One region of the Pseudomonas sp. TMW 2.1634 genome, then DNA from elsewhere that is predicted to be linked to it. Evidence: riboswitches for the same ligand, from Rfam matches in the RefSeq annotation. Region 1 holds a riboswitch; the other holds the start of a gene.
The links. Region 1 has a riboswitch for manganese ahead of mntP (manganese efflux pump MntP). Riboswitches for the same ligand answer to the same signal wherever they lie in the genome.
Positions count from the first base shown of each region.

Region 1 (16,024 bases):
AGGGTCTGGCCTATGACACCTACTACCGGCCATCGTGGACGGAAAGCTGGCGCCCTGGCGTGAACACCAAACTCAAGTGGGACTTCAACGAAGCTCACAGCATCGATGTCGGCTACTGGTACGAACGCGCACGCCAGCGCCAGACCCAACCGTTTATCAGCATCACCGAGAATGGCACCCCGGACGATATCTGGGGCGACTACAACAGTGGTAACCAGCTTAAGGACAACAATGGCGCCACCGTCCAGGGCCGCCATCAGTACACCGTCACCCCGGCACAGAAAGTCTGGGTGCAGGACATGTGGACGGTCACCCCTGACCTGACCCTCACCGGCGGCATTGCCTACCAGTACGTCGAACGCGACGGCAACAACCTCGGCAGCCTGTACAGCACTCCCGAAAAGCGTGATGCCAGGTACCACGAGTTTTTGCCCAACTTCAGCGCGCGCTACCAGATCAACGAGCAGAACCAGGCGTTCTATAACGTCACGCGCAATATGCGCACGCCGCCCAACTATGTGCTCTACAACGCCGGCGACTCCATCAGCCTGGCACCAGAGCTGAGCTGGAACCAGGAGCTGGGCTGGCGTTTCAGCCAGGACGACATGCTGCTGAGCGCCACCCTGTTCCATATCTCGTACAAGGATCGCCAGCTGTCGACCACCAATGCCGACGGTGACTACGAAATGCTTAACGTCGGCAGCGTGGTCAACAAGGGCCTGGAGCTGGAGTGGAGCGGCCTGCTGCCTTACAACTTCAACTACTACACCTCCTATACCTACACCAGCGCCGAGCAGCAGGACGACGTGACCACGCGCAACAAGGAACTGCCCACCTCCGGCAAGCAACTGGCCAACGTGCCGAAAAACATGCTCAACGCCAGCCTGGGTTACGACAACAAGCGCTACTACGGCAACGTGGCCGCCAAGTATGTGGGCAGCTACTACGGCGACCTGACCAACGACCAGGAAATCTCCGGGCGCACCACCTTCGATATCAACGCCGGTGTGCGCCTCCCCGTGGACAAGAAGATCCTCAAGTCGGCGGCCATTCGCGTCTCGATGCTCAACGTGTTCGACAAGGAATACCTGTCATCGGCGCGTACCGTGGTGCTCAACGCCGCACCGGTCAACGGCGTCAGCGCCGCCACGCCGTACTACAACGTTGGTGAAGAACGCACTGCGATGGTCTCTTTCGAAGCCAGCTTCTGACCCCCGCACCCGGGCCTGCCAGCACGGCAGGCCCGGGCCATGAACGTATTTAGAGGACACCCCGAATGAACATGAATCTGCTCCACGACATCACCTTCTACGTCATGTACGGCGCCGCCGCTCTGGCCGCGTTTGTGGTCGTGGAACGCTGCATCTTTTTCAGTTACTCGCTGCGCAAGGCACGCCAGCTGCTCCCGGCAATCAACACCCGGGTGCGCAGTGTCGATGACCTGCCAAAGGCCCTGACTGAACGTGACAGCCTGCCCCTGCAGCTGGTCTCGCAGATCTACGACGGGCGCCGTCACCTGCACTCGCATCAGGAGCTGGAAGACCTTGCCCAGGCCATCTATATCTCGATGCGCGGGCGTCTGTCGCACAGCCTGTGGATTCTCGAAGCGGTGGTGGCCGGCGCGCCATTGCTGGGTTTGCTCGGCACCATCATGGGCATTATCGACACCTTCAAGGCCCTGGCCGAGGCCGGTGTTTCCGACCCGGGTGAAGTGTCCCGCGGCATCGGCACGGCGCTGTATGCCACCGCACTGGGTATCGCCATCGCACTGGTGGGCATGGTCTTCAACAGCCACCTGCAGGATCGCCTCGAACTGATCAACGACAACCTCAAGATGCTGTTGCTGCGCGCCGGCCTGGGTACGCAATACGTCGCCACGGCTGCGTCCGACGCCGTACACGTCGGTCAGCCGCGTACCGCCTGACCCACATCGAGGAGCCCCCATGTCCAATGTACTTTCGCGCCTGCACAGTGCCAGCCTGGTCATCCCGCTGGCGCTGGTGCTGGGTGCCTGCCAGCAGCCGGCCAAACCCGTCGATGTGAATATTGCCGCGATCAACGACTTTCACGGCAATCTGGCCGCCACCCCGTTCACCTATGCCGATGCCACGGCGCCGACAGGCAAGGTGTCACTCAAGGCCGGGGGTATCAACGCCCTCAGCGGGGTGGTTGGCGAACTGCGCAACAGCGACCCGCAACTGCTGTTGATTGGCGCGGGCGACATGATCGGCGGCAGCCCGCCGATGTCTTCGATGTGGGCCGATGAGCCGACGCTCGAAGCCCTCGGCGAACTGGGGCTCAAGTTCAGTGTGGTCGGCAACCATGAGCTGGATCTGGGCAAACTGGAGTTGCAACGCCAGATCAATGGCGGCTGCGTGTCGCCGCGCCCGGACAAGGCCTGCCAGTTTGACAACAACTACAGCGGCACGCGCTTCCCCTATATGGCGGCCAACCTGATCGACGCGCAAACCGGCAAGCCACTGCTGCCCGCCTACCGTATCGAGCAGGCCAACGGCGCCAAAATCGCCTTTGTCGGCGCGGTGTTGCGCGACCTCCCGGCCTATGTCAGCCAGCAGAGCATGGACGGCCTGTACACCATTGACGAGGCCGAGGCGATCAACGCGCAACTGCCCGAACTGCGCAAACAAGGGGTGGATGCCGTGGTCGCGGTGATCCATCAGGGCGGTGAAACCGCCGAACGCTTCGACCAGCAGGATTGCAGCCAGCTCAAGGGCGATATCGTCGACGTGGCCAGGCGTCTGGACCCGCAAATCAAAGTAGTGGTCACCGCCCACACCCACCAGGGCTACCTGTGCCGCCTGGGCGACAAGCTGATCACCCAGGGCAGCTCGTTCGGCCGCCTGCTGACCCATATCACCCTCACCGTGGACCCGGTCAACCACCAACTGCTCGATGCCAAGGCACACAACATCGTGGTCGACCCCGCCCGCTACCCGCCGCTGGCGGAAATTGCCGCATTGCAGGCCGATATCGAAGCGCGCAGCAACGCACACCTGAACAAACCGGTCGCGCGCATTGCCAACCGTGAAATCACCCGCACCCTCAACGACGCCGGCGAGTCGGCGATGGGTGACCTGATTGCCGACGCGCAACTGCACGCCACCCGTGCCCTGGGCGCAGACGTGGCATTGACCAACCTGGGCGGGATCCGCACCGACCTGATACTCGAACCCGGCCAGCAACACCTGACCTATGGCCAGGTAGCCTCCGTGCAACCGTTCAACAACACCCTGAACATCCTTACCCTCAGCGGCACCCAGCTCAAGCAACTGCTGGAACAGCAATGGCAGAACAACGGTTTTGGCTTTTACCCCTTGCAACCATCGGCCTCCCTCACCTATCGCTGGGATGCCAGCAAGCCCCAGGGCCAGCGAATTCTGGCCGACAGCCTGAAAGTCAATGGCAAACCGGTGTTGCCCGAGCAGCGCTACCGGGTCACGGTCAACTCGTTTATGGCCGGTGGTGGCGACAACTTCACCGTCCTCAACCAGGCCAGCCAGCGGGTAGATACCGGCCTCAACGATCTGCAGGCACTGGTCGATTACCTGCAAGCCCGCGACCATACCGGCCAGCCTGCCGGAACAGACGCGGCGCAACAACGGATTGAAAAAGTTGGCCAGGCCCTGGCTGACACCACCGCGAGCAACGGCCCATGAACCGCAGCCCTGAAGCACAGGCGCAGTTCGAACGCCTGTTGCCCGAAGCGATCGCCGCCGCACGCGCGGCCTGGTGCCCGCATTCGGACTTCCCGGTGGGTGCGGCATTGCTGACCCTTGATGAGCACATCATCCGTGGCTGCAATGTCGAAAACGCCTCCTATGGCCTGACCAACTGCGCCGAACGCAGCGCCCTGTTCAGCGCCATCGCCCAGGGCCATGCCCCTGCCAGCTTCAAGGCGATGCTGGTGTATGCCCCCAAAGTGGCGCTGATCGCCCCGTGCGGCGCCTGCCGCCAGGTCATGCATGAACTGATGAGCGCTGGCTGCCCGGTGTATTGCGTCGGCCACGATGCGACGGCCGCCCGCGACTGGACGGTCGAGCAATTGCTGCCCGGTGCCTTCGGTTTCTGAACCGCTGCGACCTTGATGCGCAACAGACGGGAATATGCTCAATGAGCTTTATTGGAGTGGTGGTTTTGATTGCACTGGCGGTGCTGTTGTCCAGTAACCGCCGGGCGATCAAGTTGCAGACCGTAGCCGGGGCATTCGCATTGCAGGCAGGCCTGGGGGCCTTCGCCCTCTATGTGCCGTGGGGCCAGGCAACCCTGACGGCTATCAGCGATTCAGTAGCCCTGCTGCAAGATTATGGCAACGAAGGCATCAGTTTTGTGTTCGGGCCATTGGCAGGCAGCCAGATGAGCGAAGTGTTTGGCAGCCAGGGTTTTGTATTTGCGATCAAGGTGCTGCCGTTGATTGTGTTCTTCAGCAGCTTTATCGCCATCCTTTACTACCTGGGCGTCATGGGTGTGGTGATCCGCGTGATCGGCGGCGGGTTGCAGCGGGTACTGGGCACCAGCCGTACCGAGTCGATGTCCGCCACGGCGAACATATTTGTCAGCCAGTCTGAAGCGCCCATTGTGGTGCGCCCGTTTCTGGAGGGCATGACCCGCTCGGAACTGTTCGCGGTGATGGTCGGCGGCATGGCTTCGGTCGCAGGTTCGGTGCTGATCGGCTACGCCAGCCTCGGCGTGGAGCTTAAATACCTGATTGCCGCCAGCTTTATGGCCGCCCCCGGCGGCTTGCTGATGGCCAAGCTGATGGAGCCGCAAACCGCTGTACCGCGCGACAGCTTCAGCGATATCGAAATCTACCCCGACGACAAACCGGCCAATGTCATCGACGCCGCCGCACTGGGGGTCAGTAACGGCCTGCAACTGGCCCTCAATGTGGGCGCAATGCTGCTGGCCTTTATTGCCCTGATTGCCCTGCTTAACGGCATCCTGGGCTGGGTGGGCAACTGGTTCGGCTTTGCCCACCTGAGCCTGCAACTGATCCTGGGGCATGTGTTCGCGCCGCTGGCTTTTGTCCTCGGTGTGCCGTGGAGTGAAGCGATGGTGGCAGGCAGTTTTATCGGCGAAAAACTGGTGCTCAACGAGTTCGTCGCCTACGTCGATTTCGCGGCCTATCTTGACCCGGTACAAGCCGCCGCCAAAGGCATCCAGGTGCTGTCGGGGCCCACCCAGGTGATCGTCACTTTTGCCCTGTGCGGTTTTGCCAACCTGTCGTCGATCGGCATCCTGCTCGGCAGCCTGGGCGTCATGGCGCCCTCCCGGCGTCAGGATATCGCCCGCCTGGGCCTGCGCGCCGTGATCGCCGGCACCCTGTCCAACCTGATGAGTGCTGCGTTGGCAGGGGTGTTTATTTCCCTGTGAACCCAATCCCGTCTTGAGCCACTCACAGCACAGGCTGGCTCCCACCATCAAAAAAACGGTATCCCGGATAAGCACCTATGATTATTTTGCGTAACCCGCTGTTGATCGCCCTTGGCGCCCTGTTTTTGAGCGCCTGCACCCACCACACCGAACCTCAGGCCGCACGCGTCTCGCTGATGACCTGGAACGTCGAAAACCTCTTCGACACCGAGCACGATGCCGGCAAGGAAGACTTTGCCTACCTGCCCCTGAGCGTGAAACGCGCCCACCCGGAGTACCTGGCCAGCTGCGCAAAAATCCAAGTCCGGGCGTGGCGCAAGGAATGTGAAGAAAACGACTGGACCCAGGCCTTGCTCGATGAAAAGCTCAAGCGCCTGAGCGCAGTGATCAAACAGATCGACCAGGGCCGCGGCCCGGACATCCTGATGCTCAATGAAGTCGAGAACATCGCGGTGATCGAACAGCTCAACGCGCGCCTTGAACAGTCCGGCTACCAGACCCGCGTACTGATCGAGGGCCAGGACGAACGCGGTATCGACACCGCCGTGCTCAGCCGCCTGGCGCAATGGGACAGTGCCCGCCTGCACACTGTGCCTTACCAGGCGCTGGGCAATGACGACCCGGCGCGGGTCAGCAAAACCCGGGGCATTCTCGAAGTACGCCTGCTGTTGCCCGACGGTCAGAAGGCGGCGATTTTTTCCCTGCACCTGCCCTCCGGCGGCGCCCCGGGCTACCTGCGCCAGCAGGCCGTGGCCTACCTGGCCCAACTCAAGCGCGAGCTGCCCGCCGATGTACTGCCCATAGTCGGCGGCGATTTCAATATCAATGCCGGCGAAGAACAACAGCACGGCTATATCGCCAAAGACCTGGCCAGCACCTGGGCGGTCTCCCAGTTCATCGGCTGCCAGGGTTGCAAGGGCAGTTACTACTACCACAGCAAACGCGAGTGGTCGTTTTTTGACATGCTTCTGTTCCCGCCGCAAATGACCCGCGCCAGCGGTTTCAACGGCTGGCAGGTCGACCCGCAGAGCATTCGCCTGGTCCATCAGAGCCCGTACCAGGTCAACCGCTGGGGCTCGCCGGCGCGCTTTGATGGCGGTCGTCACAGCGAAGGCGTTTCAGACCACTGGCCGTTGTATGCCGAGATATTTCGCAGCGGCAATTGATCTATGCTCACTGTCTGCCTCGCACCTCATCGCCTTAAGTCTGGAACCCGATGACCAACCCCAAAGTAAAGATCCGCCGCAAGAACATAGAGAAAATCCTGCTGGCGGCCGAGAAGGTGTTCGCCGAGCAGGGCTATGCCGGAACCAAGATGGCCGATATCGCCCAGCAGGCGCAGTTGCCGCGCTCCAACCTGCATTATTACTTTTCCACCAAGGACGAGCTGTACCGCGAAGTATTGGTCAACCTGCTGGACACCTGGGAACTGGAAGGCGCGTGTTTCGAGAATTTCGACGACCCGCGGGTGGTACTCACCAGCTACATCATGGAAAAGATGAACCATTCACGCACCCGCCCCCACGGTTCCAAACTGTGGGCCAACGAAATCATGCGCGGTGCGCCGCTGTTCCAGGACATGCTCGACGAGCACATGGCCAAGGGCGCCAAACTCATGGAGCTGAAAATACGCCAGTGGGTGGACGACAAGCGTATCAACCCGGTCGAGCCCTCGGCGCTGCTGTACATGATCTGGGCTTCGACCCAGCACTATGCCGACTTTGACTATCAGGTCTGCGCCCTCAACGGCCATCAGCCGCTGTCCGACCAGCAGTTTCATCAGGCGACACAGACCATTACCGCCGTGATACTGCGCGGTGTGGGGCTGAGCCTGTAAACACTCTGCTGGCGGTCAAAGGTTCTTTGTAGCAGCTGACTCGCGGAGCGAGGCTGCGTCCGGCTGCGTAGCGGCCGTGAAGCCCGGGTGTCGGGCCCAACTGGCACACCGCATGCGTCTGGTTTTACGACTGCTGCGCAGCCGGACGCAGCCTCGTACTACTCGTCAACTGCTACAGGTGCAAGCGTAATCCGGGTGTGAATTCGGTAGCCGCAGCCGCAGCCGCTCGCAGCCTCGCACGGCTCGTCAGCGACTACAAACTACAAAGGTCCGGTTTTGGTGGTCAGCGCTGCATGCCCCAACGCTTGACCGTGACCCGCTCCAGGGTATCGAACACCAGGTTCTCCACCAGCAGGCCGATCAGGATCACCACCGCCAGACCGGCAAATACCTTGTCGGTGTACAGCTCGTTGCGGTTCTGGAAAATGTACCAGCCCAGGCCACCCTTGCCGCTGGTGGCACCAAATACCAGTTCGGCTGCGATCAGCGTGCGCCAGGCAAAGGCCCAGCCGATTTTCAGGCCCGCCAGTATCGAGGGCAGCGCCGCCGGAACAAGGATAAACAGCACAAAGCGAATCCCCTTCAACCCGTAATTGCGCCCGGCCATACGCAGGGTTTCCGATACCCCGAGAAATCCCGCATAGGTGTTCAGCGCCAGGGCCCAGAGCACCGAATGCACCAGCACGAAGATCAGGCTGTTCTGCCCCAGGCCGAACCACAACAGTGCCAGCGGCAACAGGGCAATGGCCGGCAGCGGGTTGAACATCGAGGTCAAGGTACTCAGCAGATCACGGCCCAGCTGGGTGGAAACCGCCAGCGTCGTCAGGGCAAATGCCAGCACGATGCCGATCAGGTAGCCCTTGAGCAGCACCACCAGGGAAATCCCCACCTTGCTCAGCAATTCACCGCTGATCAGGCCGTCATACAGCGCACTGGCGGTTTGCAGAAACGTTGGCAGCAGCAAGTCGTTGTTCTGGTAGCGGGCCACCAGCTCCCACAGCACTGCCAGCACGATCAGGATCAGGCTCTTGCGCAACCAGCCCTGCTGCCACAGGCGCTGGCCCAAGGGCAGTTCACGCTCAAGCGGCACGCTCAGCAAAGGCTCCAGGACCACTTCATATTCCTGGCGTACAGATGATGATTGGCTCATCGGGCAATCCTCCACGGCTCAATAAGCGATACGGATATCGGCGAAGTTCAACGGTTGTTCGCCGCTGCCGGCGTCAGGCTCATCGAACAGCAAGCGATGAATGCGCTGCGCCGTGTGCTGAAATTGCGCACCGCCAAGGCTGTGCAGGTTGTATTGATGGCTGTTGATCTCGGCCCGCACGCGCCCCGGATGCGGCGACAGCAGCAGGATACGGTTGCCGACCACCAGCGCCTCTTCGATGGAGTGAGTGACAAACAGCAAGGTAAAGCGCACCTCCTCCCAGAGCAGCAGCAGTTCTTCCTGCATCTTGCGCCGGGTCAGGGCATCGAGGGCGGCAAAGGGTTCGTCCATCAACAGGATTTTCGGCTGCATGGCCAGGGCCCGGGCAATGGCCACGCGGGCCTTCATGCCACCGGACAAGGTGTGCGGGTAAGCATCGGCAAACGCGGCCAGGCCGACCTTGTCCAGATAATGCAGGGCCCGTTCCTCGGCCTCGCGCCGTGGCAGGGTTTTCGACGCCAGTAGCGGGAACATCACGTTTTGCTTGACGGTTTTCCAGGGCGGCAGCTGGTCGAACTCCTGGAACACCACCATGCGGTCCGGCCCCGGCGCCGTCACAGACTGGCCTTGCAGACGGATCTGCCCTTCGCAGGGAGCATGAAAACCGGCCACGGCCTTGAGTAAAGTCGACTTGCCGCACCCCGAAGGACCCAGCAGGATAAAGCGGTCGGCCGGATCGATTTCAAAACTGACCTGATGAGTCGCCCGCACCACACGCTGGGGCGTGCGGTACTCAAGACTGACCTGGTCGACCGACAACAGGGCTGGCCCTGTTGCGCTCAAGTGGCTGGCCGTGTGGCCTTGCACGCAGGCATTCATGATTATCAGCTCCCCTGCAGCGGTTTTGCGTCCTGGAAGAAGTAATCCTTCCAGGAATCAGGTTTGTTTTTGATTGCCCCCACGCGGTACAAGAATTCGGCCAGCGGGTAGGTGTTTTTCGGCGTCACACTGAACTCGTACTGCGGGTTGTCGATGATTTTCAGCAGCTCGGCGCGGTCGATATTGGCCTTGGTCACGCGGATATAAGTGTCCGCGGCGGCGCCCTTGTCGTTCTGGGCAAACTCGGCGGCTTCAGCCAGGGCCTCGACAAAAGCCTTGTAGGTTTTCGGGTTGTCGTTGCGGAATTTCTCGGTGGCAAACAGCACCGTTGGCGAGTTGGGGCCGAGCAAGTCGTAGGTGTTGAGCACCACATGCACGTTGGGGTTTTTCAGCGCCTGATCCTGGAACGGCGGGTTGGAAAAATGCCCGCTCAGCTCCGTGCCACCGGCGATCAGGGCAGCGGTGGCATCCGGATGCGGGACGGCGATGGTGTATTTGTCCAGGCGGTTGAAGTCCTTGTCGCCCCACTGTTTGGCAGCCGCGTATTGCAGAAAGCGCGACTGCACTGAAACGCCCACGGCCGGTACCGCGATACGGTCTTTTTCGGTGAAGTCGGCGATGGTCTTGACCTGCGGGTTATTGCTCAGCAGGTAGTACGGAAAGTTGCCGAGCGAGGCCACGGCCTTGACGTTCTGCTTGCCGTGGGTGCGGTCCCAGATGGTCAGCAGGGGGCCAACCCCGGCGCCGGCAATATCGATGGAACCGGACAACAAGGCATCATTGACTGCAGCACCGCCGGACAACTGGGTCCAGTCGACCTTGATATCGATGCCCTCCTCCTTGCCGTGTTTTTCAATCAGGTTCTGATCGCGCACCACGTTGAGCAACAGGTAAACAATGCCGAACTGCTCGGCAATCCGGATTTCACCTTCGGCCCGGGCGACATTCGGCGCCACAAGGCTGCCGGCAAGCAGGCTGATACTCAGGCCCAGACTTGCGGCCACGGTTTTGAACGATGCGGGCATGGCAATGCTCCTTGAAATGAGTCAATCAGTAAGGCGCGTTGCCCTGGATGGTGGTGCGATAGAGCTTGCGGCGCAGATGGGCTGGGCATCCGGCGGCCAGATGAATCAGCGAGCGGTTGTCCCAGAACACCAGGTCATGGGGCTGCCACTGATGGCGATAGATGTTCTGCTCCAGCACGCTGTGGGCGTAAAGCTCGGCCAGTAACTGGCGGCTCTCGTCTTCGGGCAGGCCGATGATGCGAGTGGTAAAGCCCTCACTGACAAACAGCGCCTTGCGGCCGTTTTCCGGGTGGGTACGCACCACCGGGTGTACCACCTCGTTGACCTGCGCCAGTTGCTCCGGGGTCAGGGTCGGGCGCCAGTTGCCTTCGAATTTTGTTTCGCTGTAACGGGCCGTATACGAATGCGCGGCCGAGCGCCCTTCAACCGCCTTGCGCAAGGTGTGCGGCAAGCCATCCCACGCTTTGTGCATATCGGCAAACAGGGTATCGCCGCCCTCGGCGGGCAGTTCCTGGGCATGCAGCATCGAGCCCAGGCTTGGCAGTTCTTTATAAGACAGGTCCGAGTGCCAGAATTTACCCGCATCGCCCAGGCCGATGGACTGACCGTTCTCAATGATGTTGGAGACGATAAGAATTTCCGGGTGACCCGTCAGTAGAAACTGCTTGAGCACATGGATCTGCAAGATGCCGAAGCGGCGGCTGAAGTCGATCTGCTGCTGCGGGGTAATGTGCTGGTCGCGAAAGACCACCACATGATGTTCCAGATGAGCGCGATGGATACGCGCAAAGTCCTGGTCACTGACCGGCAGCGCCAGATCCAGACCGATGATCTCGGCTCCCACGGCGCCGTTGAACGGGCGGATGTCGAAGGCTTGAGGGGCGATGCTCAGGGCAATCGCAGAGGCAGACGGTGCAGACATAAATCACTCCCACGCAGGGCACGCCCAATGGCGCGCTGATCGATCAGAAACTCACGGAGGCTCCGTGCTGGTTCATTTCGTGCGGCGCGTCGATTGGTCGACCTGTACGCAGGGGTATGACTTTATAGATATAAGAAATTAAATTTAAATACTTTTATTGCATAAGCATATGAGCGCTTGCCCGGCTTTTTTCCGCCGCGCCATTAAAGAGCCAGCGCAACCTGCCGATGGCCTGTAAGACAACGAGTCTAAAGGACGCATCGACATGGTTGGCAGCATCAATCCCCTGGCATCGAGCCTGAACATTCAGAGCACGCCCGCCGCCACGGCCAGCAAGACGACGGACAGTACTGCCGTAAGTGATGCTGGCGCGACGGCCACCGAACAGGTCAAGCCGCGGGCAGCGCGAGACGCCAATGCAGCGCCGCCGGCTGACACGGATGACGACAGCTCGGACACGGTCAAGCAGATTAAAAAGCAGATCGCGCAGTTGCAAAAGCAGCTGCAGCAGCAGATGCAGGCGCTGCAGAGTATTCAGGCCAGTGACCAGAACGAGGCCAGCAAGGCTGCAGCCGTAGCCGGAGCACAGGCCCAAGTGACGGCGACGGCAGCAGCGTTGCAGGCGGCGACGGCCGCCTTGCTGCAAGCATTGACGGCCCAGGGCAGCGGCAGCTCGGGATCTATGGTCAGCACGTCGGCATGAAGGGTGACAGGTAATCCCGGAAGAGATCCGGTATTACAATCGAGTGGCTACAAAGCAACGCCAAACTCTTGTGGTTGCGGGCTTGCCCGCGATGGTATCGCTGCGGTGTACCTGCCAGACCGTGTTGTCTGCATCGCAGGCAAGCCAGCTCCCACAGATTATGCATGGCCAGCAGAATTCACGGCTTGCAGGATCATTGTGGGAGCGGGCTTGCTCGCGATGGTATCGCTGTGGTGTTCTGGCCAGACCGCGTCGCCAGCATCGCAGGCAAGCCAGCTCCCACAGGTTTTGCATGGCCAGCAGAATTCACGGCTTGCAGGATCACTGTGGGAGCGGGCTTGCCCGCGATGGCATCGCCGCGCAATACCTGACAGACCGCGTCGCTTGCATCGCAGGCAAGCCAGCTCCCACAGGTTATGCAAGGCCTGCAGAGTTCACGGCTTGCAGGATCATTGTGGGAGCGGGCTTGCCCGCGATGGTATCGCTGCGGTGTACCTGCCAGACCGTGTTGTCTGCATCGCAGGCAAACCAGCTCCCACAGGTTATGCATGGCCAGCAGAATTCACGGCTTGCAGGATCATTGTGGGAGCGGGCTTGCTCGCGATGATATCGCTGCGGTGTACCTGCCAGACCGCGTCGCCTGCATCGCAGGCAAGCCAGCTCCCACAGGTTATGCAAGGCCAGCAGAATTCGAGGCTTGCCAGAATCCCTTGTGGGAGCGGGCTTGCCCGCGATGGTATCGCTGCGGTGTACCTGCCAGACCGTGTTGTCTGCATCGCAGGCAAGCCAGCTCCCACAGGTGATGCATGGCCAGCAGAATTCGCGGCTTGCCAGAATCCCTTGTGGGAGCGGGCTTGCCCGCGATAGCAGCGCTGCGGTGTACCTGCCAGACCGTGTTGTCTGCATCGCAGGCAAGCCAGCTCCCACAGGTTATGCATGGCCAGCAGAATTCACGGCTTGCAGGATCATTGTGGGAGCGGGCTTGCTCGCGATGATATCGCTGCGGTGTACCTGACAGACCGCGCCGCCTGCATCGCAGGCAAGCCAGCTCCCACAGGTTATGCAAGGCCAGCAGAATTCACGGCTTGCAGGATCATTGTGGGAGCGGGCTTGCCCGCGATGGTATCGCTGCGGTGTACCTGCCAGACCGTGTTGTCTGCGTCGCAGGCAAGCCAGCTCCCACCAGCGATGGGGTGCGCTCACCCTTTGGGGCCTCATGGTGGGCTTCAGCGGCTAGCGTTTTTGCGCAACCTTACAAACGAACAACCCAACACAAAATTTACCCTTTCACCCTTCCTGCACATTTTGCTGTTATCCTCAGCCCCTCTTTGGGGAGTAGCTGGCCGTCATGCAAGTGGCGGCGCTCTGGTCAACATTCTCGGCAACCTGCCGTGGCCACAGCATCCATCTGGATTTGCGAGACCAACGTCATACCTGTGCTGAAGTCGGGCGCGCAGTGCTATGTCGTTGTCTCAAGCCCGGCTGGATGACTGAATTGAACCCAATTGCCCTGATTCTCCTGGCATTCGCCATGTCCACCGACGCTTTTGCCGCCGCCATCGGCAAAGGCTCAAGCCTGCACAAACCCCGTTTCAGCGAAGCCCTGCGCACCGGCCTGATCTTCGGTGTGATCGAAGCCATCACCCCCGTGATCGGCTGGGCCATCGGCCAGGCAGCCAGCAGTTACGTTACCCAATGGGACCACTGGATCGCCTTCACCCTGCTGCTGGGCCTGGGCCTGTACATGATCTACAACGGGGTAAAACCTGATGGAGACGAACCCGAGGACAAACCCTCGCAACACTCGTTCTGGATTCTCGTGGTCACCGCCGTGGCGACCAGCATCGACGCACTGGCGGTAGGCGTCGGTCTGGCCTTTGTCGACGTCAATATCTTCGTCGCCGCAGCCGCCATCGGCCTGGCGACCATGACCATGGTGGTCATCGGCACCATGCTGGGTCGCGCGCTGGGTAGCCTGGTCGGCAAGCGCGCCGAGATTGTCGGAGGGGTGGTGCTGATGATCGTGGGGGCCACGATCCTGTATGAGCACCTGAACGCTGCATGATACGGCCGGGGGTCTGGCCCTGCGCCAGCCCCCCGTTTTATTCAATCCGGCGAACCGCTGCGGTTGAGCCGCTGCATGGTCCAGGCAAACCACGCCAGGGCCAGCCCTGCCAGCGTGCCCCCCACCAGACCGATCCATGCAAAGCCCAGGTGGCTGCCCACCGTGCTGCCCAGCAGCGCTCCACCACCGATGCCGATATTGTAAATACCGGAAAACATCGCCATTGCTACATCGGTCGCATCAGGGGCCAGCGTCAGCACCCGGGATTGCATCGCCAGCCCGAATGCCATGATCGCAATCCCCCAGACAATGCTCAGCGCCCCCAGGGTGCCAATCCAGCTACTGGCCGGCAGCAACAGCAACAGGCACAGTGCAAGCAGGCCTACCGCCGTCAGCAGGAAAGCCAGCGGGCCGTACTTGTGAAACCAGCTGAAGCACAACGAACCGATAATCCCTGCACCGCCGAACAACAGCAGGACCACGGTCACCGTGCTGCCGCTCATGCCCGCCACGTTTTGCACAAAGGGTTCTATATAGCTGTAAGCAGTGAATTGCGCAGTAATGACCAGCGCAGTCAGCACATACACCGCCACCAGCGCGGGGCGTTTGAACAGCACCGGCAGGCTTCTGAGCGAGCCCGAATTCTGGCTCGGCAACAACGGCAAGGTGCGCACCAGCCATAGCACCAGCAGCACCGCCAAACCGGCAATCACCAGGAAGGTAGTACGCCAGCCCATCGCCTCCCCGAGCAAACGCCCCAGGGGCACCCCCATCACCATCGCCAGCGAAGTACCGGTGGCCAGCAGGCCCAGCGCCTGAACCTGCTTGCCCTCCGGCGCCAGCCGCACTGCCAGCGAGGCGGTAATCGACCAGAACAGGGCGTGGGACAACGCTACCCCAATGCGGCTAACCAACAGGACGCCAAAGCTGTTCGCCAGGCTCGATAACACATGGCTGGCGATAAACAGCCCGAACAACACCAGCAGCAACTTGCGCCGTTCGACGTTGCGCGTCACCAGCATGATCGGCAGGGAAGCCAGCGACACCACCCACGCATAAATGGTGAGCATCAACCCGACCTTGGCCGTGGTCATGTCAAAGCTGGCACCGATGGCGCTGAGCAGCCCCACTGGCACGAACTCGGTGGTATTGAACACAAACGCGGCCAGTGCCAGCGCGATAACCGGCTGCCAGTTGGTCTGGGAGGTAGAAGTGGGGTTGGTCATTTAAGGGGGGCGCTACTCGCTATCGGTAATCTGACAGGTTCATGACCGGGGGTTTCGAGCCAGAACCACATGGGTCTGTAGTTTATAGCCTTCTCGCGGGGCCGGTGGTGAACATCAGGCAATTTTCTGTACGGGTTTGTTTAGAACAGGCCCACCTCAGGATTCAAAGGTTTGCATCCTGAGTCTGCCGGGTTGTCTGTTATTAAGGTTCGACGCAAAACAATAATCGAACCTCAAGGAAGACCCCATGTCATCCCCCCAACCCGCTCAGGCCAAGGTCGTTTTCGGCCTGTTCTGCCTTGCCAGCTACCTGTTGTCACTGGCCTACGGCATCACGTTTTTATTGGCCATGCAGCTCAGCGCTCACGGCGGCACTGAATCGGATGCGGGTACGATCATCTCGGCGGCCATGCTCAGTACCTTTGTTGCGGTGGTTTTTGCCGGGCACCTGACTGACCGTTTTGGTGCGCCCCGCACCATCGCCGCCGGTGCGCTGCTGCTGGCTGCGGCCTGCCTGGGGTTCGCCTGCGTGCCAGGCTATGGCGCGGCGGTGCTGGCCTTCGGTTTGCTGCTGGGGTTGGGCTGGGGGGTGTTTTACACCCTGGGGCCAATTGTCGTGGCCCTGCTGGTGGAGCCCATGCAACGGGTCAAGTACTTCGCCTTGCTGTCGGGCAGCATGATGACCGGGATCGGCACAGGCCCTTTGCTCGGTCGTGTAGCACAGGGGTTGGGTTATCCGCTGGCGGCGGCATTTGCGGTGGCGGCCGGCGCCAGCTTGCTGGGTGGCCTGCTGTTCTTGTTGCTTGGCCCGAAGATCAAGGGTCAG
Region 1 covers NZ_CP016849.1:786,669-802,692, reverse strand. Annotated here, with positions in the region: gene BFC21_RS03770 (TonB-dependent receptor) at 1-1,211, shown strand, start outside; gene BFC21_RS03765 (MotA/TolQ/ExbB proton channel family protein) at 1,277-1,924, shown strand; gene BFC21_RS03760 (bifunctional UDP-sugar hydrolase/5'-nucleotidase) at 1,944-3,677, shown strand; gene cdd (cytidine deaminase) at 3,674-4,090, shown strand; gene BFC21_RS03750 (NupC/NupG family nucleoside CNT transporter) at 4,132-5,391, shown strand; gene BFC21_RS03745 (endonuclease/exonuclease/phosphatase family protein) at 5,469-6,557, shown strand; gene BFC21_RS03740 (TetR/AcrR family transcriptional regulator) at 6,608-7,228, shown strand; gene BFC21_RS03735 (ABC transporter permease) at 7,512-8,378, opposite strand; gene BFC21_RS03730 (ABC transporter ATP-binding protein) at 8,397-9,257, opposite strand; gene BFC21_RS03725 (ABC transporter substrate-binding protein) at 9,263-10,282, opposite strand; gene BFC21_RS03720 (TauD/TfdA family dioxygenase) at 10,308-11,204, opposite strand; gene BFC21_RS03715 (hypothetical protein) at 11,470-11,907, shown strand; yybP-ykoY riboswitch at 13,226-13,396, shown strand; gene mntP (manganese efflux pump MntP) at 13,403-13,972, shown strand; gene BFC21_RS03680 (sugar transporter) at 14,014-15,198, opposite strand; gene BFC21_RS03675 (MFS transporter) at 15,446-16,024, shown strand, end outside.

Region 2 (16,024 bases), 1.5 Mb from region 1:
GGCAAGCGCGCCGATGCTCAGGGTCAAAAGGGCAGCGGTGCGTTGGAAAGTGGACATGGAAGCTCCTTGAATGAGGACAGTAATGGCCATATGACTCTAATTAACGGCTATCAGTTCGCCCGCTTACATTTTCGATACATTTGGCGGCTACTTCTTTGTCCCCTGTGGGAGCGGGCTTGCTCGCGATGCAGGCACCGGTGTGTGTCAGCCAGACCGCGTCGAAGCCATCGCGAGCAAGCCCGCTCCCACACAGTTTGCCCAGATGCAGGCCATTAGCCGCTTTTTCATAAAAAACACTGTGGCTCTTTGCCGCACTTTTGCCTGTCAGGCCGCCTGCTTGGTTATACTCCCGGTGATCCGCCTGGAGCGCTCATCAGGAGAGCTCATGCTCGCCCCCGTTCAGTTATTGTCCGCAACACGCCAGAACCTCTGGCGTCTTACGTTTATCCGCATGTTGGTGCTGGCCGCGCAAGCGGGTTCAGTGGGCTTTGCCTATCTGTTCAACCTGCTGCCGCTGCCGTGGTTTCAGCTGAGTATCACCCTCGGGTTTTCCATGCTGTTGTGCGCGTTTACCGCAATCCGGTTACGCACCACCTGGCCGGTCACCGAGCTGGAGTACGCCCTGCAGCTGGCTTGCGACCTGTTTATCCACAGTGCCCTGCTGTACTTTTCGGGTGGCTCGGCCAACCCGTTTGTGTCGTATTACCTCGTGCCGCTGACCATCGCTGCGGTCACGCTGCCGTGGCGCTATTCGCTGGTGTTGACCGGGATTGCGCTGGCGCTCTACACCTTGTTGCTGTCGCAGTCGTTCCCGATAGACACGGTGCCGTTCTTCCGCGAAAAGCTGCAGATTTATGGCATGTGGTTGAGTTTTGCCCTGTCTGCGGCCGTGATTACGTTCTTTGCCGCCAAGATGGGCGAAGAGCTGCGCCGCCAGGAAGAACTGCGCGCCTTGCGCCGTGAAGAAGGCCTGCGTGACCAGCAATTGCTGGCCGTGGCCACGCAGGCGGCCGGTGCCGCCCATGAACTGGGCACGCCGTTGTCGACCATGAGTGTGCTGCTCAAGGAGATGCGCCGCGATCACCTTGATCCCGAATTGCAGGACGATTTGAGCGTGCTGCAGGATCAGGTCAAGCTGTGCAAGGAAACCCTGCAGCAACTGGTGCGTGCCGCCGAGGCCAACCGTCGTCTGGCGATTGAAGTCCAGGACGTTACGCAATGGCTGGATGAAGCCCTGAACCGCTGGCACTTGATGCGCCCCGAGGCCACCTATCGCTTCCAGTGCCTGGGCCACGCGCCGGTTCCGCGCCTGGCGCCCCCTCCGGATTTGACCCAGGCGCTGCTCAACCTGCTCAACAATGCCGCCGATGCGTGCCCGGAAGGGCTGGAAGTGACGGTGGACTGGGATGCGGTTGATCTGACCATCAGTATCCGTGACCACGGTCCGGGTGTACCGTTGGCCATCGCCGAGCAAATCGGCAAACCCTTTTTTACTACCAAGGGCAAAGGCTTCGGTCTGGGCCTATTCTTGAGCAAGGCCAGCGTGACCCGCGCTGGCGGCTCGGTAAAACTCTACAGTCATGAGGATGGCGGTACGCTCACTGAGCTGCGCCTGCCACGTGTCGCCCGAGGAAATGAAAATGAGTGAAGAAATTCAGGTCGAAGGCGAAGAACTGCCGCATTTGTTGTTGGTAGATGACGACGCCACTTTTACCCGCGTGATGGCCCGCGCCATGAGCCGCCGCGGTTTTCGCGTCAGCACCGCCGGCTCCGCCGAAGAAGGGCTGATCCTGGCCCAGCAGGACCTGCCCGATTTCGCGGCACTGGACCTGAAAATGGACGGTGACTCCGGCCTGGTCCTGCTGCCCAAGCTGCTGGAGCTCGACCCGGAAATGCGCGTGGTGATCCTCACCGGTTATTCGAGCATTGCCACCGCTGTCGAAGCGATCAAGCGCGGGGCCTGCAACTACCTGTGCAAGCCGGCGGACGCGGATGACGTGCTCGCCGCCTTGTTGTCCCAGCATGCCGACCTCGAAACCCTGGTGCCGGATAACCCGATGTCGGTGGATCGCCTGCAGTGGGAACATATCCAGCGCGTGCTGGGTGAGCATGAAGGCAATATTTCGGCCACGGCCCGCGCCCTGGGCATGCACCGCCGAACCTTGCAGCGCAAATTGCAGAAGCGTCCGGTGCGACGCTGAACGGGAGCTGTAGTCGCGTGCAATGCACCTTGCATGCTGACGGCTGCAGCTTCTAACCTGTAACAAGACGTGTCCCAGCGTCGTGGGCCGGTCGTCCTGACCGGCTTGCAGGTTGCTCTTTACTCCCAACGAGCCTGAACGATGAATCAGAACGCTGAGCCTTCTGTCGTGAATGATGCTGTGCGTGGGAATTTCATCCCTCGGGTCTGGCGCCTCATAACCCCTTACTGGCGCAGTGAAGAACGTGCCAAGGCGTGGTTGCTGTTGATCGCCGTGGTGGCCCTGTCGCTGGTCAGCGTGGGCATCTCGGTGTGGATCAACCACTGGTACAAGGACTTCTACAACGCGCTGGAAAACAAGGACGCCAAGGCGTTCTGGAGCCTGATTGGTTACTTCGGGATCATTGCCGCGGCAGGTATTGTCGGTGCGGTGTACAGGCTCTATTTGACCCAGATGCTGACCATTCGCTGGCGTCGCTGGCTGACTGAACAGCACTTTGCCCGCTGGCTGGCGCACAAGAACTACTACCAGCTGGAGCAGGGCGGTTATACCGACAACCCTGACCAGCGCATCAGTGAAGATATCAATTCGTTCACCGACAGCACGCTCACTCTGGGCCTGGGGTTGATCCGCAACGTAGTCAGTCTGGTGTCGTTTTCGATCATCCTGTGGGGTGTATCGGGCAGCATTGAGGTTTTTGGCATCACCATTCCCGGTTACATGTTCTGGTGCGCACTGTTGTACGCCGCCGTGGGCAGCTGGCTGGCGCATTTGATCGGTCGACGGCTGATCGGCCTGAGCAACCAGCAACAGCGCTTCGAAGCTGACTTGCGTTTCTCGATGGTGCGGGTCCGTGAAAATGCCGAAAGCATTGCCTTGTACAACGGCGAGGCCAATGAGCATGAGCGCCTGAGTACCCGTTTCAACAAGGTCTGGAAAAACTTCTGGACGCAAATGAAGGTGCAAAAACGCCTGACGTTTTTCACTGCCGGTTACTCGCAGATCGCGATTATCTTTCCGTTTGTCGTGGCCGCGCCGCGCTACTTTTCCGGCAAGATCGAGCTGGGCGAGCTGATGCAAATCAACTCGGCCTTCAGCAATGTGCAAGAGAACTTCAGCTGGTTTATCGATGCCTATGTGACCCTGGCGGCATGGCGTGCCACCTGCGATCGTCTGCTGAGCTTTCGTCAGGCCATGACCGACAATGAGCAGCGCTTGCCGGCGATTGATGTACAGCACCAGGGCGAAGAGTTGCAGATCAAAGACCTGAGCCTGGATCTGGCCGATGGTCGGCCACTGTTGCATGGCGCCAGTTTGCAGGTGCAGGACGGTGAGCGGCTGATGCTCAGCGGGCGCTCCGGCAGCGGCAAAAGTACCTTGCTGCGGGCGATGGGCGGCCTATGGCCGCGGGGTGGCGGGGCAATCCGTTTACCGCGTGAGCGGGCGTTGTTTTTGCCGCAAAAACCCTACTTGCCCATTGGCACCCTGCGCGATGCCCTGAGTTATCCACAGACCGGTGATGCCTACGCGCCGGAACGTTATGAACAGGTGCTGCGCACGTGCCGCCTGGAGCACCTGATCCCCAAGCTCGACGAGGTTAACCACTGGCAGCGGCTGCTGTCGGGTGGTGAGCAGCAGCGCCTGGCCTTTGCCCGGGCGCTGCTGTATCGCCCGCAATGGCTGTATATGGACGAATCGACCTCGGCAATGGATGAGGAGGACGAAGCGATGGTGTACCAGGCCCTGATCGATCAACTGCCGGGCTTGAGCATTGTCAGTGTCGGCCATCGCAGCAGCCTTGCGCGCTTTCATCCACAGCATGTGCGGATCGTCGAAGGGCAACTGGTTGCGCAGTAGAAGGGGCGGGCGGGCAACATGCTAGAGTGCTGCTTCCCGCTTTCTGGAACCTGACATGAGCCTTCTATTTCGCAGTGCGGCGCTGAGCCTGCTGCTGGCCAGCCTGCCTCTGGCGGCGGCACCTGTGGCTACGCCGTTGTTGCATGGGCAGTTTCTGCCTGCCGATGACCTGCAGTTACGCAGCGAGGTGCCCGAGCAGCAACAACTGATGCTGGTCACTTCGTACTCGGTGGTGGTGGGCAGCCAGCGCCAGTCCAACCAACAGCCGATCCCGGTCACTTCGCCCTTGCTGGTGCGCCTGAAGGGCAAGCCCATGAGCCAGGGTGCGACCGTGCGCCAGGTGCTGATTTCGTTCGATGGTGAAAGCAAAAGCCTTAAAAAGCCCGCGTTCGACAGCAAGACCCGAACCCTGAGCCTTTCCTACCCGCAGAGCCAGTACCGCGTGGTGATTGACCTGCTGCGCAACGACACGCTCTATGTACAATTTTTGACCTATGCCAATGGCCATATTTGGGCCGACTTGCACACCGGCAGCGTGCGCGCGCGATAAGCCTTGGGTAAACTGCGGGCCCCGTGAAGTATCAGCAGGCTGGAGCCGGATATGCGTAAAGACAAAAAGCAGTTGATTGGTGACGAGATCGGCGACGAGCAGATCAAGTTGTTCCTGGACTTTGAGCCCGTGGACGCCACTTCGCCGTCGCTGCACAAACTGATCAAGGCCTACCGTGGCCTGCGCATCGATGACTTTGGGCGCTTCCTGACTTTCTTCAAGGAAGCCGGCTACGACCTGGATGGTAAAGACGAACAGGGTCAGACGTTCGTGGACATCATCAAGGACCAGCGCAATGCAGACGAGTACATCGAGCTGATCGACCAGGCTCGCGGTTGACCCACCCCCTGTAGCAGCTGCCGAGGATCGAAGGCTGCGTCCGGCGGCTTCGTCGGAGTGCCGCACCATGTCGGACGCAGCCTCGTTCCTTCGGCAGCTGCTACGTTCTGATTCACGAGTTACCTTGCATTGGGCTTACGCCTTTGCAGCGCCCCGATACAGGGCAACAAAAAAGCCCCTCGCCCTGAAACAGGGCGAGGGGCTTTTTTTGACGTGTGAAACGTCAGTGTGGCATTACGCGATGCTGGTATTGGCGCTCTGTGGTGCAACCAGTTCCAGCAACTCGGAGTTGCGGGTGCTGATTTCACGGTACAGGTCGGCGTCGGTTTCGAGGACCTTTTCCCGTGCCGGGAAGATTTCCTTGAGCTTGGCCGCCCACTCGCCCGTGGCTTTTTGCGCAAAGCAGCGTTCGATCAGGTCGAGCATGATCGAAACGGTGACCGAAGCGCCTGGCGAAGCACCCAGCAGAGCGGCCAGCGAGCCGTCCTTGGCCGCAACCAGTTCGGTGCCGAACTGCAGGACGCCGCCTTTTTTCGGGTCTTTCTTGATGATCTGCACCCGTTGCCCGGCAATCTCAAGACGCCAGTCTTCAGCCTTGGCCTGCGGATAGAAACGACGCAGGGACTCCAGGCGTTGTTCCATCGACTGGCGCACTTCGCTGACCAGGTACTTGGTCAGGTCCATGTTGTCGCGAGCCACGGCCAGCATTGGCCCGATATTGCCCAGGCGGATCGACATCGGCAGGTCAAGGAACGAACCGTGCTTGAGGAACTTGGTGGTGAAACCGGCATAAGGCCCGAACAGCAGCGACTTTTTGCCATCCACCACACGGGTGTCCAGGTGCGGCACCGACATCGGTGGCGAACCCACTGCGGCCTGGCTGTAAACCTTGGCCTGGTGCAGCTTGACCACTTCCGGGTTGTCGCAACGCAGCCATTGGCCGCTGACCGGGAAGCCGCCATAGCCTTTGCTTTCTTCGATGCCCGAAGCTTGCAGCAGCGGCAAGGCCGCGCCACCGGCACCGAGGAACACGAATTTGGCATCAACGTGGCGGGTGTTGCCGCTGTTGGTGTCCTTGATGCTCACCGTCCAGCCGCTGCCGTTGCGCTTGAGGCCGGTGACTTTTTTGCTGTACTTGATCTGGGTGTCCGGTGCGCTGGCCAGATGCTTGAGCAGTTGCTGGGTCAGGGCGCCGAAGTTGACGTCGGTGCCATGCTCCACACGGGTGGCCGAGATGTGCTGGTCCGCAGGGCGGCCCGGCATCATCAGGGGCATCCACTCGGCCATCGTGGCTTTGTCTTCGGTGTATTCCATGTCGGCAAACGCATGGTGCTTGCTCAGCACCTCAAAGCGTTTTTTCAGGAAGGACACGCCTTTTTCGCCTTCAACGTAGCTCAGGTGAGGAACCGGGCTGATGAAGGACTTGCATGAACCGAAGGTGCCTTTTTGTGCCAGGTAGGCCCAAAACTGTTTCGACACTTCGAACTGGGCATTGATATGCACAGCCTTCTTGATGTCGATCGAACCGTCGGCGGCCTGCGGTGTGTAGTTCAGCTCACAAAGGCCAGCGTGACCGGTACCTGCGTTGTTCCACGGGTTGGAACTCTCCGCGGCACCCGAGTCCATCTGCTCAACAACTTCCAGCTTAATGCCGGGGTCGAGCTCTTTGAGCAGTACGGCGAGGGTGGCACTCATGATGCCCGCTCCAACCAGTACTACGTCGACTGCTTCGTTATGCGCCATTAACGCGTCTCCAAAATCTACGGCACCAAATTGACGGCATAGCTGCCAGGTGTCCGGGGCGTGTGTCTGATTAGCCCCGGGCCACTCGTGGCCAGGATCGCCATGTCCGATTCTTCGCAATTTCTTGCAGCTTCAGCGGACGCCACCAACCGGGCCTTCAAGGTTCATATGAACGCATTTCAGTCCCCGGGAGGCAATTCGACTTAATGTCTAGAGCGTCCGTTCGTGCAACCAAATCCGTGAGCGGACAGGCTTCAGTCTTGTGCTGTGGAGCCGACTTCGATCCTGCTTGGTGAAGCAATTTCAGACGCTAATGGTGCATGTTCAGACGCAAAACTTTTCATTTGCTCGCCACACTCTTGTGAAGTTGTGAAACCCGTTTTTTTTTCACGCTCTTTTGGATACGTGAACCTCAAAAAAGGGCTGTCGCAAGCCAGGCACCGAACCAGGGGCCGAGCGTGATGACAGCTCTGGCAGATCATGCAAAAAGTGGGGGTTACGCCATGAAAATCAAGCGCACCAGCTTCACATGATCTGTGTGGGCGGCTCTCTGTGGGCGGTTTTGGGGTGCCAATGCAAGCGCATTAGCGATGTTGCGGGGCCCGATCAGGAGACGTCCTTATAATCGGGGGGAGATTGTAGCGAAGAAACGTGGGCAATTGATCCTGTTAAATGACTTTTATTGGTGCGCCGGTCAGAGGCCCAGCAGCGGTTGCACCGTCGAACGCCGTGCGGGCGAGGCAATACGGGCGTTGGCGGGTAGCACCTGGTGCAACCAGTTAAGGCGGATTTCTTCGATTTCGACCCAACTGTCGCCGACCGGCGGTTGTTTGCATTGCTTGAAGGCCTGGCAGCGGCCTGCCGGATCAAGGCGGGCGAAGCAGCGGTTGGGGCGGTTGAGGCCGAGCAGGGTCAAGAGCATGTTCATGGCGGCACCTGTTGAGTCAGTCGTTGCGACTATGCCCTGAGCAGGTGACATCAGGATGAATTGGCCATGACAGGAGGGTGACAGCTTGCAGCTAGTTCGCAGGCGTCCGGCACCCTATACTGACGGCCTGTTATACCCAGTCCTGGAGAGATAAGCATGTTGCAACGCCTGTTGTTCGGTTTGATTACTGTGACCAGTTTGACCCTGGTCGGCTGCGCCCACAGCCCGCAACAACTCAGCCCGCAACCCAAGCTGACCACCCAGCTCGCCCCCGTGGGTCGTGGCCAGCCAGTGGTGGTGCGTGTGGTGGACGGTCGTCCTTCGCCAACCCTGGGCACCCGCGGTGGTATGTACCCGGAAACCAGCGCGATCAGCGTCAGCAGTGCCGACTTGATTCCCAAGCTGCAAGCCCAGGCCGAAGCGGCCGTGCGCCTGCTGGGTTTCACCCCGACAGCCAACGCGATGAACGCACCAACCCTGACCGTGACCCTGGCCGAACTCAAGTACCAGTCGCCCAAGGACACCATGTACGTGACTGAGGCTACCATCGGCGCGACCTTCCGCTCCGATGTGAAGAACGGTGGCCGTACCTATAGCGGCCGTTATGGTGCCTCGCTGGACCAGCGCTTCGGCATGGCGCCGAATCAGGAAACCAACACCAAGCTGGTGAGTGACGTGCTCAGCGACGCCCTGACACGGGTGTTCAAGGACCCGACCATCGGTCGTTTGCTCAGCGAGTAATCGCAGGCAAAACAAAAAGCCCGAACTCGTGGAGTTCGGGCTTTTTTGTGTTCGAAGGTTTCAGGCCGCTTCGGCGTACAGCTCCAGGCGGCTGACGCCGGTGAGCAGGTCGGTCTCGGGCAGGTCGGCATGGGCGTGGCCGCTCAGGGCGCAGTAAACCAGCCAGTGGCGGTCTTGCACGTTAAAGGCCAAGCCCTCGATCAATGCCTGCTGTTCGTCGCTGGGGGCGATAAGGTACAGGCGGTCCTGGTTTTCTGCGTGCAACATGACAAGCTCCGTGTCGGTGTCGAGGGGCCACAGAGTGGCCTCTCTACATGGCGATACGGTGACAGCAGAAATTACCCTTGTGGGAGCGGGCTTGCTCGCGATGCTGACGACTCGGTCGTTCTGCTTGACCGTGTTGATGCCATCGCGAGCAAGCCCGCTCCCACAAGGGTGGATGGGGTTACAGGGGCAACCCCGCCTTGATCCGATACTGGTTACGCACCGGCATCGCATACTGCAGCACCAGATACGGGCGATGCTCGGCCGGGCAGGCGTCCAGGCGGCGTTGCCATTCCTGTTGGGCCTTGGCCAGCTCTTCGGCACCGAATACCTCGGCGGCGGTGGGCACTTGCAGCTCGGCCTCAGCCTCAGCCCACTGCGCATACGCCAGGTAGTGCGCCGGGAACAGGCGGTAGCCGCTGAGAATATGACGATCCATTTCCGCGGCAAGCAATTTGCTGTCCTCGAAAGGTTCGGTCACCGGGGCGGCAAAGTTCACATGCACGCGGCCTTTATAACCGGTAATGCCGTTGGCGATGCTGGTGTCGTCTTCGCCCGGGGCCTTGCTGTAGGTGCCCGTGGTGGCGCGTATGTACAGCTCGCGGGCCTTGGCCTGGTCACAGGGGTCGTATTCGTAGCTGATCGACACCGGCGTCAGGTTCAGCGACTGGATGACCTCGGCAAACGGCTCGTCCTTGCGGCTCATATGAAACATTTTCAGGATCGCCGAGTCGGTGCGGTCATCACCGTCCTTGGCCCGGCCTTCCGCCTGGGCAATCCAGATCGACTGGCAGTCGTTACGGATCGAGTGGTTGATATAGGCCGACAACAGTTGATAGGCCGCGAGCTTTTCCCGGCGCCCGGTGATCGAGCGGTGCACGATAAAGCTCTTGTTCAGGCGCATCAGGTCGCTGACAAACGGCTTTTGCAGCAGGTTGTCGCCAATGGCAATGCGCGGCGTCGGCAGGCCGGCGTGGTACACGGCGTAATTGACGAAGGCCGGGTCCATCACGATATCGCGGTGGTTGGCCAGAAACAGGTAGGCGCTGCCAGACTTCAGTTGCTCGACGCCCGTGTAGGTCACGCCGTCGGTGGCATGCTCGATGGTGCGGTCGACGTAAACCTCGACCTTGTCCTGCAAGGACGCAACCGAATTGACGCTGGCGAACTCTTTGCGCAGGCGATGAGCTATAAGTGGTTTTAACAGCCAGCCGAAAGCGCCAGCCAGGCGCGGAAAGCGAAAGTGGGTCAGGATATCCAGAAACGCCTTGTCGCTGAGCAGCCGGGCCAGCACTGCTGGTACTTCGGCGTCGTCGTAAGGTCGGATGCTATCGAATTGGCCCATCATGCTCTCTTGTTGGAAACGACTAGGGTTGGTACGCAGGGCAGGGCAAAAATAATAGCCCTGCTAATAGACCGGCGATTATACGCACAAGTCACTCTGGAGACCGCGATGCTTGAAACTGAACGCTATGAATGCCCCTATTGTGGCGAGCCGGCAGAAGCGGTACTGGATCTTTCGGGGGGCGATCAAAGCTACATTGAAGATTGCCCGGTGTGTTGCCGACCGATCCTTTTCCATCTTCAGACCGATGGTCATGAATGGATGCTCGATGTACAGACCGAGAATGAGTAGTGAGTGAAGACCATGCAACGCATCTACGAGCCGGAAAACCTGATGGAAGCCGAATTGTTGCTGGGCATGCTGGCCAGTGAAGGCATAGCGGCGACCCTGCAGGGCCGTGATTTGATTGGCGGTACCGGGGAGTTGCCGGCCTTGGGGTTGTTGGGGCTGGCGGTAGCCGATGATCAGGCGCGCTGCGCACGCGCGTTGATCGATGCGTACAATGCGGCCACGCCGGTGGCGGGCGATGAGCCCGACAGCGTTGCAGATGTACTGATCTGCTGACGCCTGCAGCGGTTTTTTCAGTGCTATATAAAAGAAGAGTTGTGCTGCCCCATGTGTGGACGTTTTGCCCTGTTTCGCTGGAACCCTGCGTTTGCAGCCTTGCCCGGTTTTCCGGCGGATCAGCAGGCCCAGTGGAACATTTCGCCCAATGATTCGGTATTGATCCTGCGTGCGGGGGCCGAGCCTGGCCAGCGAGAACTGGCGCGGGCGCGCTGGGGCCTGACCCCGGCCTGGCTCACTGACCTGTCGCGTACCCCGGCCCACGCCCGTGCCGAAACTGTGGTCGAACAGCCCATGTTTCGCGATGCCTTGCGCGAGCGTCGCTGCCTGATCCCGGCCAACGGCTTTTACGAGTGGCGCGGCACGACCCGCAAGCGCCCCTATTGGCTAACCCCGGGGGAGGGCTCCTCGCTGTTTTTTGCCGGTATCTGGGAGGCCTACCCGGTGGCCGGGCATGTGTGGCTCAGTACTGCGGTGATCACCCAGGCTGCCGCCAGCCAGCGCCGCCCGCTGATTCTGGATGAGGCCGGCCAGCAGGCCTGGCTTGACCCGCAAACCCCGCTGCATGTGCTGCAGGCACTGCTGGCCAGCCAGCAGATGGCGTTGCGCGAACGGCCTTTGGCCAATCTGGTCAATGATCCCAAACTCAATGCCCCCGAGTGCCTGACGCCGGGTTGAGATACGATGCGCAGCATCTTTATGGAGAGCTTTGATGGGTAAGTTAGCGGTAGTGTGCGCCGTGGGCGCCGGGTTGTTGCTGGGCGGCTGTCAGGCGGTGAATACCACCAATGGCGGCGCCGTGGGCGTAGAGCGCAAGCAGTACATGTTCAGCATGCTGTCGAGCCAGCAGGTTGATCAGATGTACGCGCAGTCGTACCAGCAGACGGTCAGCGAGGCCAGTACCAAGGGCGCCCTGGACAAAACCAGCGCCAACGCCAAGCGCCTGCAGGCCATTGCCAACCGGTTGATTGCCCAGGCCCCGGCCTTTCGCCCGGATGCCGCGCAATGGAACTGGGAAGTGAACCTGATCAAGAGTGATGAACTTAACGCCAACTGCGGCCCTGGCGGCAAGATCATCTTTTACAGCGGGATCATCGAACAGCTCAATCTGAGCGACGATGAAATTGCCGCGATCATGGGCCATGAAATTGCCCACGCCTTGCGTGAGCACGGGCGTGAATCCATGTCCAAGGCCTACGGTATCGAGATCGCCAAGCAGGGTGCTGGCGCCTTGTTGGGGTTGGGGCAGGACAGCCTGGGGCTGGCTGACACGGTGGTGAACTACAGCCTGACCTTGCCCAACAGCCGCAGCAATGAAAACGAAGCGGACCTGATCGGCCTGGAGCTGGCAGCCCGTGCGGGTTACAACCCGAATGCGGCGATCACCCTGTGGCAGAAAATGGCCCAGCAATCACAGAATGCACCGCCGGAATTCATGAGCACCCACCCGGCCTCCAGCAGCCGGATCGCGGCGCTGCAAGCGGCCATTCCAAAAGTCATGCCGCTGTATCAGCAAGCGCCGAAATCGTGACGCTTGTTGTGGGAGCGGGCTTGCTCGCGATGGCGTCTACGCGGTTCAACTGAAAGACCGCAGTGCCTGTATCGCGAGCAAGCCCGCTCCCACACAAAGTCTGGGTTACACCCAGCCGCTGATCTGCATTGCCTTGTACACCGCCACGACGGCCAGTACCACGAACGCAGTGGCAGCCAAGCGGCGGATAAGGGTCAACGGCAGTTTGTCGGCGGCAAAGTTGCCCGCCAAAACCACCGGCACGTTGGCAATCAACATGCCCAGGGTGGTACCGATAATCACCAGCCACAAGTCCGGGTACTGCGCGGCGAGCATGACGGTCGCCACCTGGGTCTTGTCCCCGATTTCGGCAATGAAGAAGGTGATCAGCGTGGTCACGAACGGCCCGTACTTGCGTGCGGTGCTGGCTTCGTCGTCGTCCATCTTGTCGGGCACCAGGGTCCACAGCGCGGTGGCGGTAAAGCTCGCGGCAAGGATCCAGTGCAACATGGCATCGCTGAAGAAGGTACTGAACCAGGCACCTACGGCACCGGCTGCAGCATGGTTGGCCAGGGTCGCGACCACGATACCGGCAATGATCGGCCAGGGTTTGCGAAAGCGTGCGGCCAGAATGAGGGCAAGGAGTTGTGTCTTGTCGCCGATTTCGGCCAAGGCAACGATTGCAGTAGGGACAAGCAGGGAATCGAGCATCATCAGGTGGTTTCCAGGGGCGGGTCGACACGGCTATGACACGTACAGCCTCCCCGCCCCGGGTAAGGTGTTCGTGTCATAGGTCTTGTCAAACCCCGGTCCGTCTGTGCGGACACCTGGGTCGCATACGCCATGGTCTGTTGACCAAGTATGTTGACGTATGCCGGACGAGCTTGACGCTCGTGGGAGACTACTCCCCTAGGACGGAGCGGATTCTGCCTAGGCAAATCCGATCCGGCAAGCCCTTATTTTTACAACGTATCAACGACGCTTGGCGCTGTAGATGCGAAACCCCTGACCTTCGGCCTTGACCGAACAGGCACCGAAATGCTCTTCGATCAGCGGCTGGTAGCGCAGGAAGCTGTTGGCCACAATCCGCAGTTCGCCGCCTGATTTCAGATGTTTGGCTGCTTTTTGCAGCAAGTTCTCGGTGGCGTGGTAATCGGTGTGTACCCCGACATGGAACGGCGGGTTGCTCAGGATCGTGTTCAGCCCCATCGGCGCGGCGTCGATGCCGTTGCCGGTAATCACTTCGCCTTCCAGGCCGTTGGCGGCCAGGGTCAGGCGGCTGCTGGCAGTGGCGAAAGCATCCACGTCGAGCAAGGTGACGTTGTTGTGCGGGTAGCAACGTTTGACCGCAGCCCCGAGCACGCCCGCACCGCAGCCGAAGTCCAGCACGTGGCCGCTGGGCAGCTTGTCCAGATGCTCAAGCAGCAGGGCGCTGCCGCGATCCAGGCGGCCGTGGCTGAACACGCCGGGCAAACTCACGACCTTGAGCGGGCCTTCGGCCAGCGGCAGTTCGTAATGTTGCGCCAGCTCATGCAGCACCGGTGCCGCAGGCGCGTTTTCCACGGTCACTTGCCACAGCTGGCAGTGCCGTGCGCTGTCGAGCTTGCGCGGTTTGCCAAACGGGATCAGTTGCTTGGAGGCGCCTTCGATGCCGCCCTTTTTTTCACCGACCAGAAACACGTCGGCACCCGGCAGGCGGGCGGCCACGGCCTTGAGCACGTAGTCGCTCAACTCCTTGGACTTGGGCAGAAACACCACGGCGGTGTCGAACGCCCGCTCAGGGATATCGACACCGAACTGCACGCGCCCGGCAAAACGGGCGTCGAGCACGGCCTGGTCACCGGCATGCCAGCACCAGCCGTGGGCATCGGGCAATTCGTTCAGCAACTCGTCAGCCGGCAAGCCGACCAACAGCACCGAGCCTTGAAAGTATTCAGGCTGACGAAGCAGTACTTCACTGCGCGGATCCATAATCTGCTCCTCAAAAAGGGGCGCAGTCTATCAACTGACGACCCGCAGCGCTGTACCGTTAAAGAACGCTTCGGCGTTTTGCGCCAGTTGGCCGACGATCCGCTGCCGGGCTTCACGACTGCCCCAGGCGCTGTGCGGGGTGATGATCAGGCGCGGAATGTCGGCGGCAAGCAGCGGGTTGCCGTCGCGGGGCGGTTCGACGCTCAGCACATCGGTGGCGGCGCCGCCCAGGTGACCGCTGCGCAGGGCGTCGGCCAGTGCCTGTTCGTCAATCATGCCGCCGCGTGCGGTGTTGACCACGAAGGCACCGGGCTTGAGCAGGGCCAGTTCGCGGGCGCCGATAAAATTACGCGTGTGCTCGGTGAGCGGGCAGTGAAAGGTCAGGGCGTCGACCTGGGGCAGCAGTTCGTCGAGCGCAAGGCGCCCGGCACGGGCCGGGCGCCCGGGGATCTGGCCGATCAATACGCGCATGCCGAACGCTTCGGCCAGTTTCGCCACCGCGCTGCCCAACTCGCCGTGACCGAACAGGCCCAGGGTCTTGCCTTCCAACTCGACAATCGGAAAATCCAGCAGGCAGAACTGTTTCGACTGCTGCCACTGGCCATCGGCCACGGCCTTGTTGTAGTCCACCAGGCGCGTGGCCAGTGCCAGCAGCAGGCCCAGGGTGTGTTGCGCCACCGACGGCGTGCCGTAGCCCTGGCAGTTGGCCACGGTGATGCCCCGGGCGCGGGCGGCCTCAAGGTCGACGTTGTTGGTGCCGGTGGCCGCCACCAGAATCAGCTTCAGGTCCGGGCAGGCCGCCAGGGTTTGGGCGTTGAGCACGACTTTATTGCTGATGGCCACACGGGCGCCTTGCAGACGCTCGATCACATTGGCTGGCGTGGTGTCTGCGCACAGTTGCACGTCGCCGAAGGCGCGACGCAGCGGCTCAAGGTCGAGATCGCCCAGGTCCAGTGAGGTGTAATCAAGGAATACGGCGCGCTGAGTGTTAGTCATCAACTGTACCTTTTGTGCTGTGAAATGAAGGCGTAATGTGGCGAGCCTAACAGAAGAAACAATTTGTAATGGAGCGGCGCATGTACTGGACAGAATTTTTGACTGTTGCCCTGATTCACCTGCTGGCGGTGGCCAGCCCCGGGCCTGATTTTGCCGTGGTGGTGCGCGAGAGCGTCACTCACGGTCGCCGCGCGGGGATGTTTACCGCCTTTGGTGTGGGCACGGCGATTTTCGTCCATGTCGGTTATTCGTTGCTGGGTATTGGCATTATCGTGTCGCAATCGATTGTGCTGTTTAACGCCCTGAAATGGCTGGCGGCGGCTTACCTGCTGTATATCGGCATCAAGGCCTTGCGGGCCAAGCCGGCCGACCCTGCAGCGCTGGCGGCCAGCTTGCCGGTGGGCGAACGCACGGCGCGCGGTGCTTTCACCTCGGGCTTCGTGACCAACGGGCTGAACCCCAAGGCGACGCTGTTTTTCCTGTCGCTGTTTACCGTGGTGATCAACCCGCATACCCCGCTGTCGATTCAGGCCGGTTATGGCGTGTACCTGGCAGTGGCCACCGGGGTGTGGTTCTGCATGGTCGCGATGCTGTTCAGCCATCAGCGCGTGCGTACCGGTTTTGCCCGCATGGGCCACTGGTTTGACCGCACGATGGGCGCGGTACTGGTGGCGCTGGGTGTGAAACTGGCATTTACCGAGATGCACTAATCGCCAAATATCCCGTAGCAGCTGCCGAGGAACGAAGGCTGCGTCCGATTGCGAAGCGATCGTAAAACCTTTGTCTGCGGCTTAACAGGTAGGCAGCGAACTCAGGTTTTACGACGACTGCGTCGCCGGACGCAGCCTTCGTTCCTCGGCAGCTGCTACGAGGGTAGGAGTGTTCTTGTCAAAATCCAGATTTGCTTCATCCTTGCGGGCCTATCGCAGTGTGCCCACGGAGAAGTATCGATGTCCTCAGTCCACCGGTCCTGGCGCCACGCCAAGCTGGCGCTGGCAGTCAGCCTCGCGTCGAC
Region 2 covers NZ_CP016849.1:4,753,479-4,769,502, forward strand. Annotated here, with positions in the region: gene BFC21_RS22575 (SIMPL domain-containing protein) at 1-57, opposite strand, end outside; gene BFC21_RS22580 (ATP-binding protein) at 386-1,648, shown strand; gene BFC21_RS22585 (response regulator transcription factor) at 1,641-2,201, shown strand; gene BFC21_RS22590 (ABC transporter ATP-binding protein/permease) at 2,343-4,058, shown strand; gene BFC21_RS22595 (hypothetical protein) at 4,114-4,608, shown strand; gene BFC21_RS22600 (PA4642 family protein) at 4,660-4,947, shown strand; gene mqo (malate dehydrogenase (quinone)) at 5,182-6,690, opposite strand; gene BFC21_RS22610 (hypothetical protein) at 7,385-7,618, opposite strand; gene BFC21_RS22615 (YajG family lipoprotein) at 7,775-8,359, shown strand; gene BFC21_RS22620 (hypothetical protein) at 8,420-8,626, opposite strand; gene BFC21_RS22630 (1-acyl-sn-glycerol-3-phosphate acyltransferase) at 8,805-9,971, opposite strand; gene BFC21_RS22635 (CPXCG motif-containing cysteine-rich protein) at 10,077-10,259, shown strand; gene BFC21_RS22640 (putative signal transducing protein) at 10,272-10,532, shown strand; gene BFC21_RS22645 (SOS response-associated peptidase) at 10,584-11,210, shown strand; gene BFC21_RS22650 (M48 family metallopeptidase) at 11,245-12,063, shown strand; gene BFC21_RS22655 (TMEM165/GDT1 family protein) at 12,169-12,753, opposite strand; yybP-ykoY riboswitch at 12,845-12,964, opposite strand; gene BFC21_RS22660 (class I SAM-dependent methyltransferase) at 13,015-14,013, opposite strand; gene BFC21_RS22665 (2-hydroxyacid dehydrogenase) at 14,044-15,009, opposite strand; gene BFC21_RS22670 (LysE family translocator) at 15,090-15,719, shown strand; gene BFC21_RS22675 (DUF1302 domain-containing protein) at 15,960-16,024, shown strand, end outside.
Region 2: linked by a shared signal. The riboswitch ahead of BFC21_RS22655 (TMEM165/GDT1 family protein) and the one ahead of mntP (manganese efflux pump MntP) in region 1 are both predicted to bind manganese.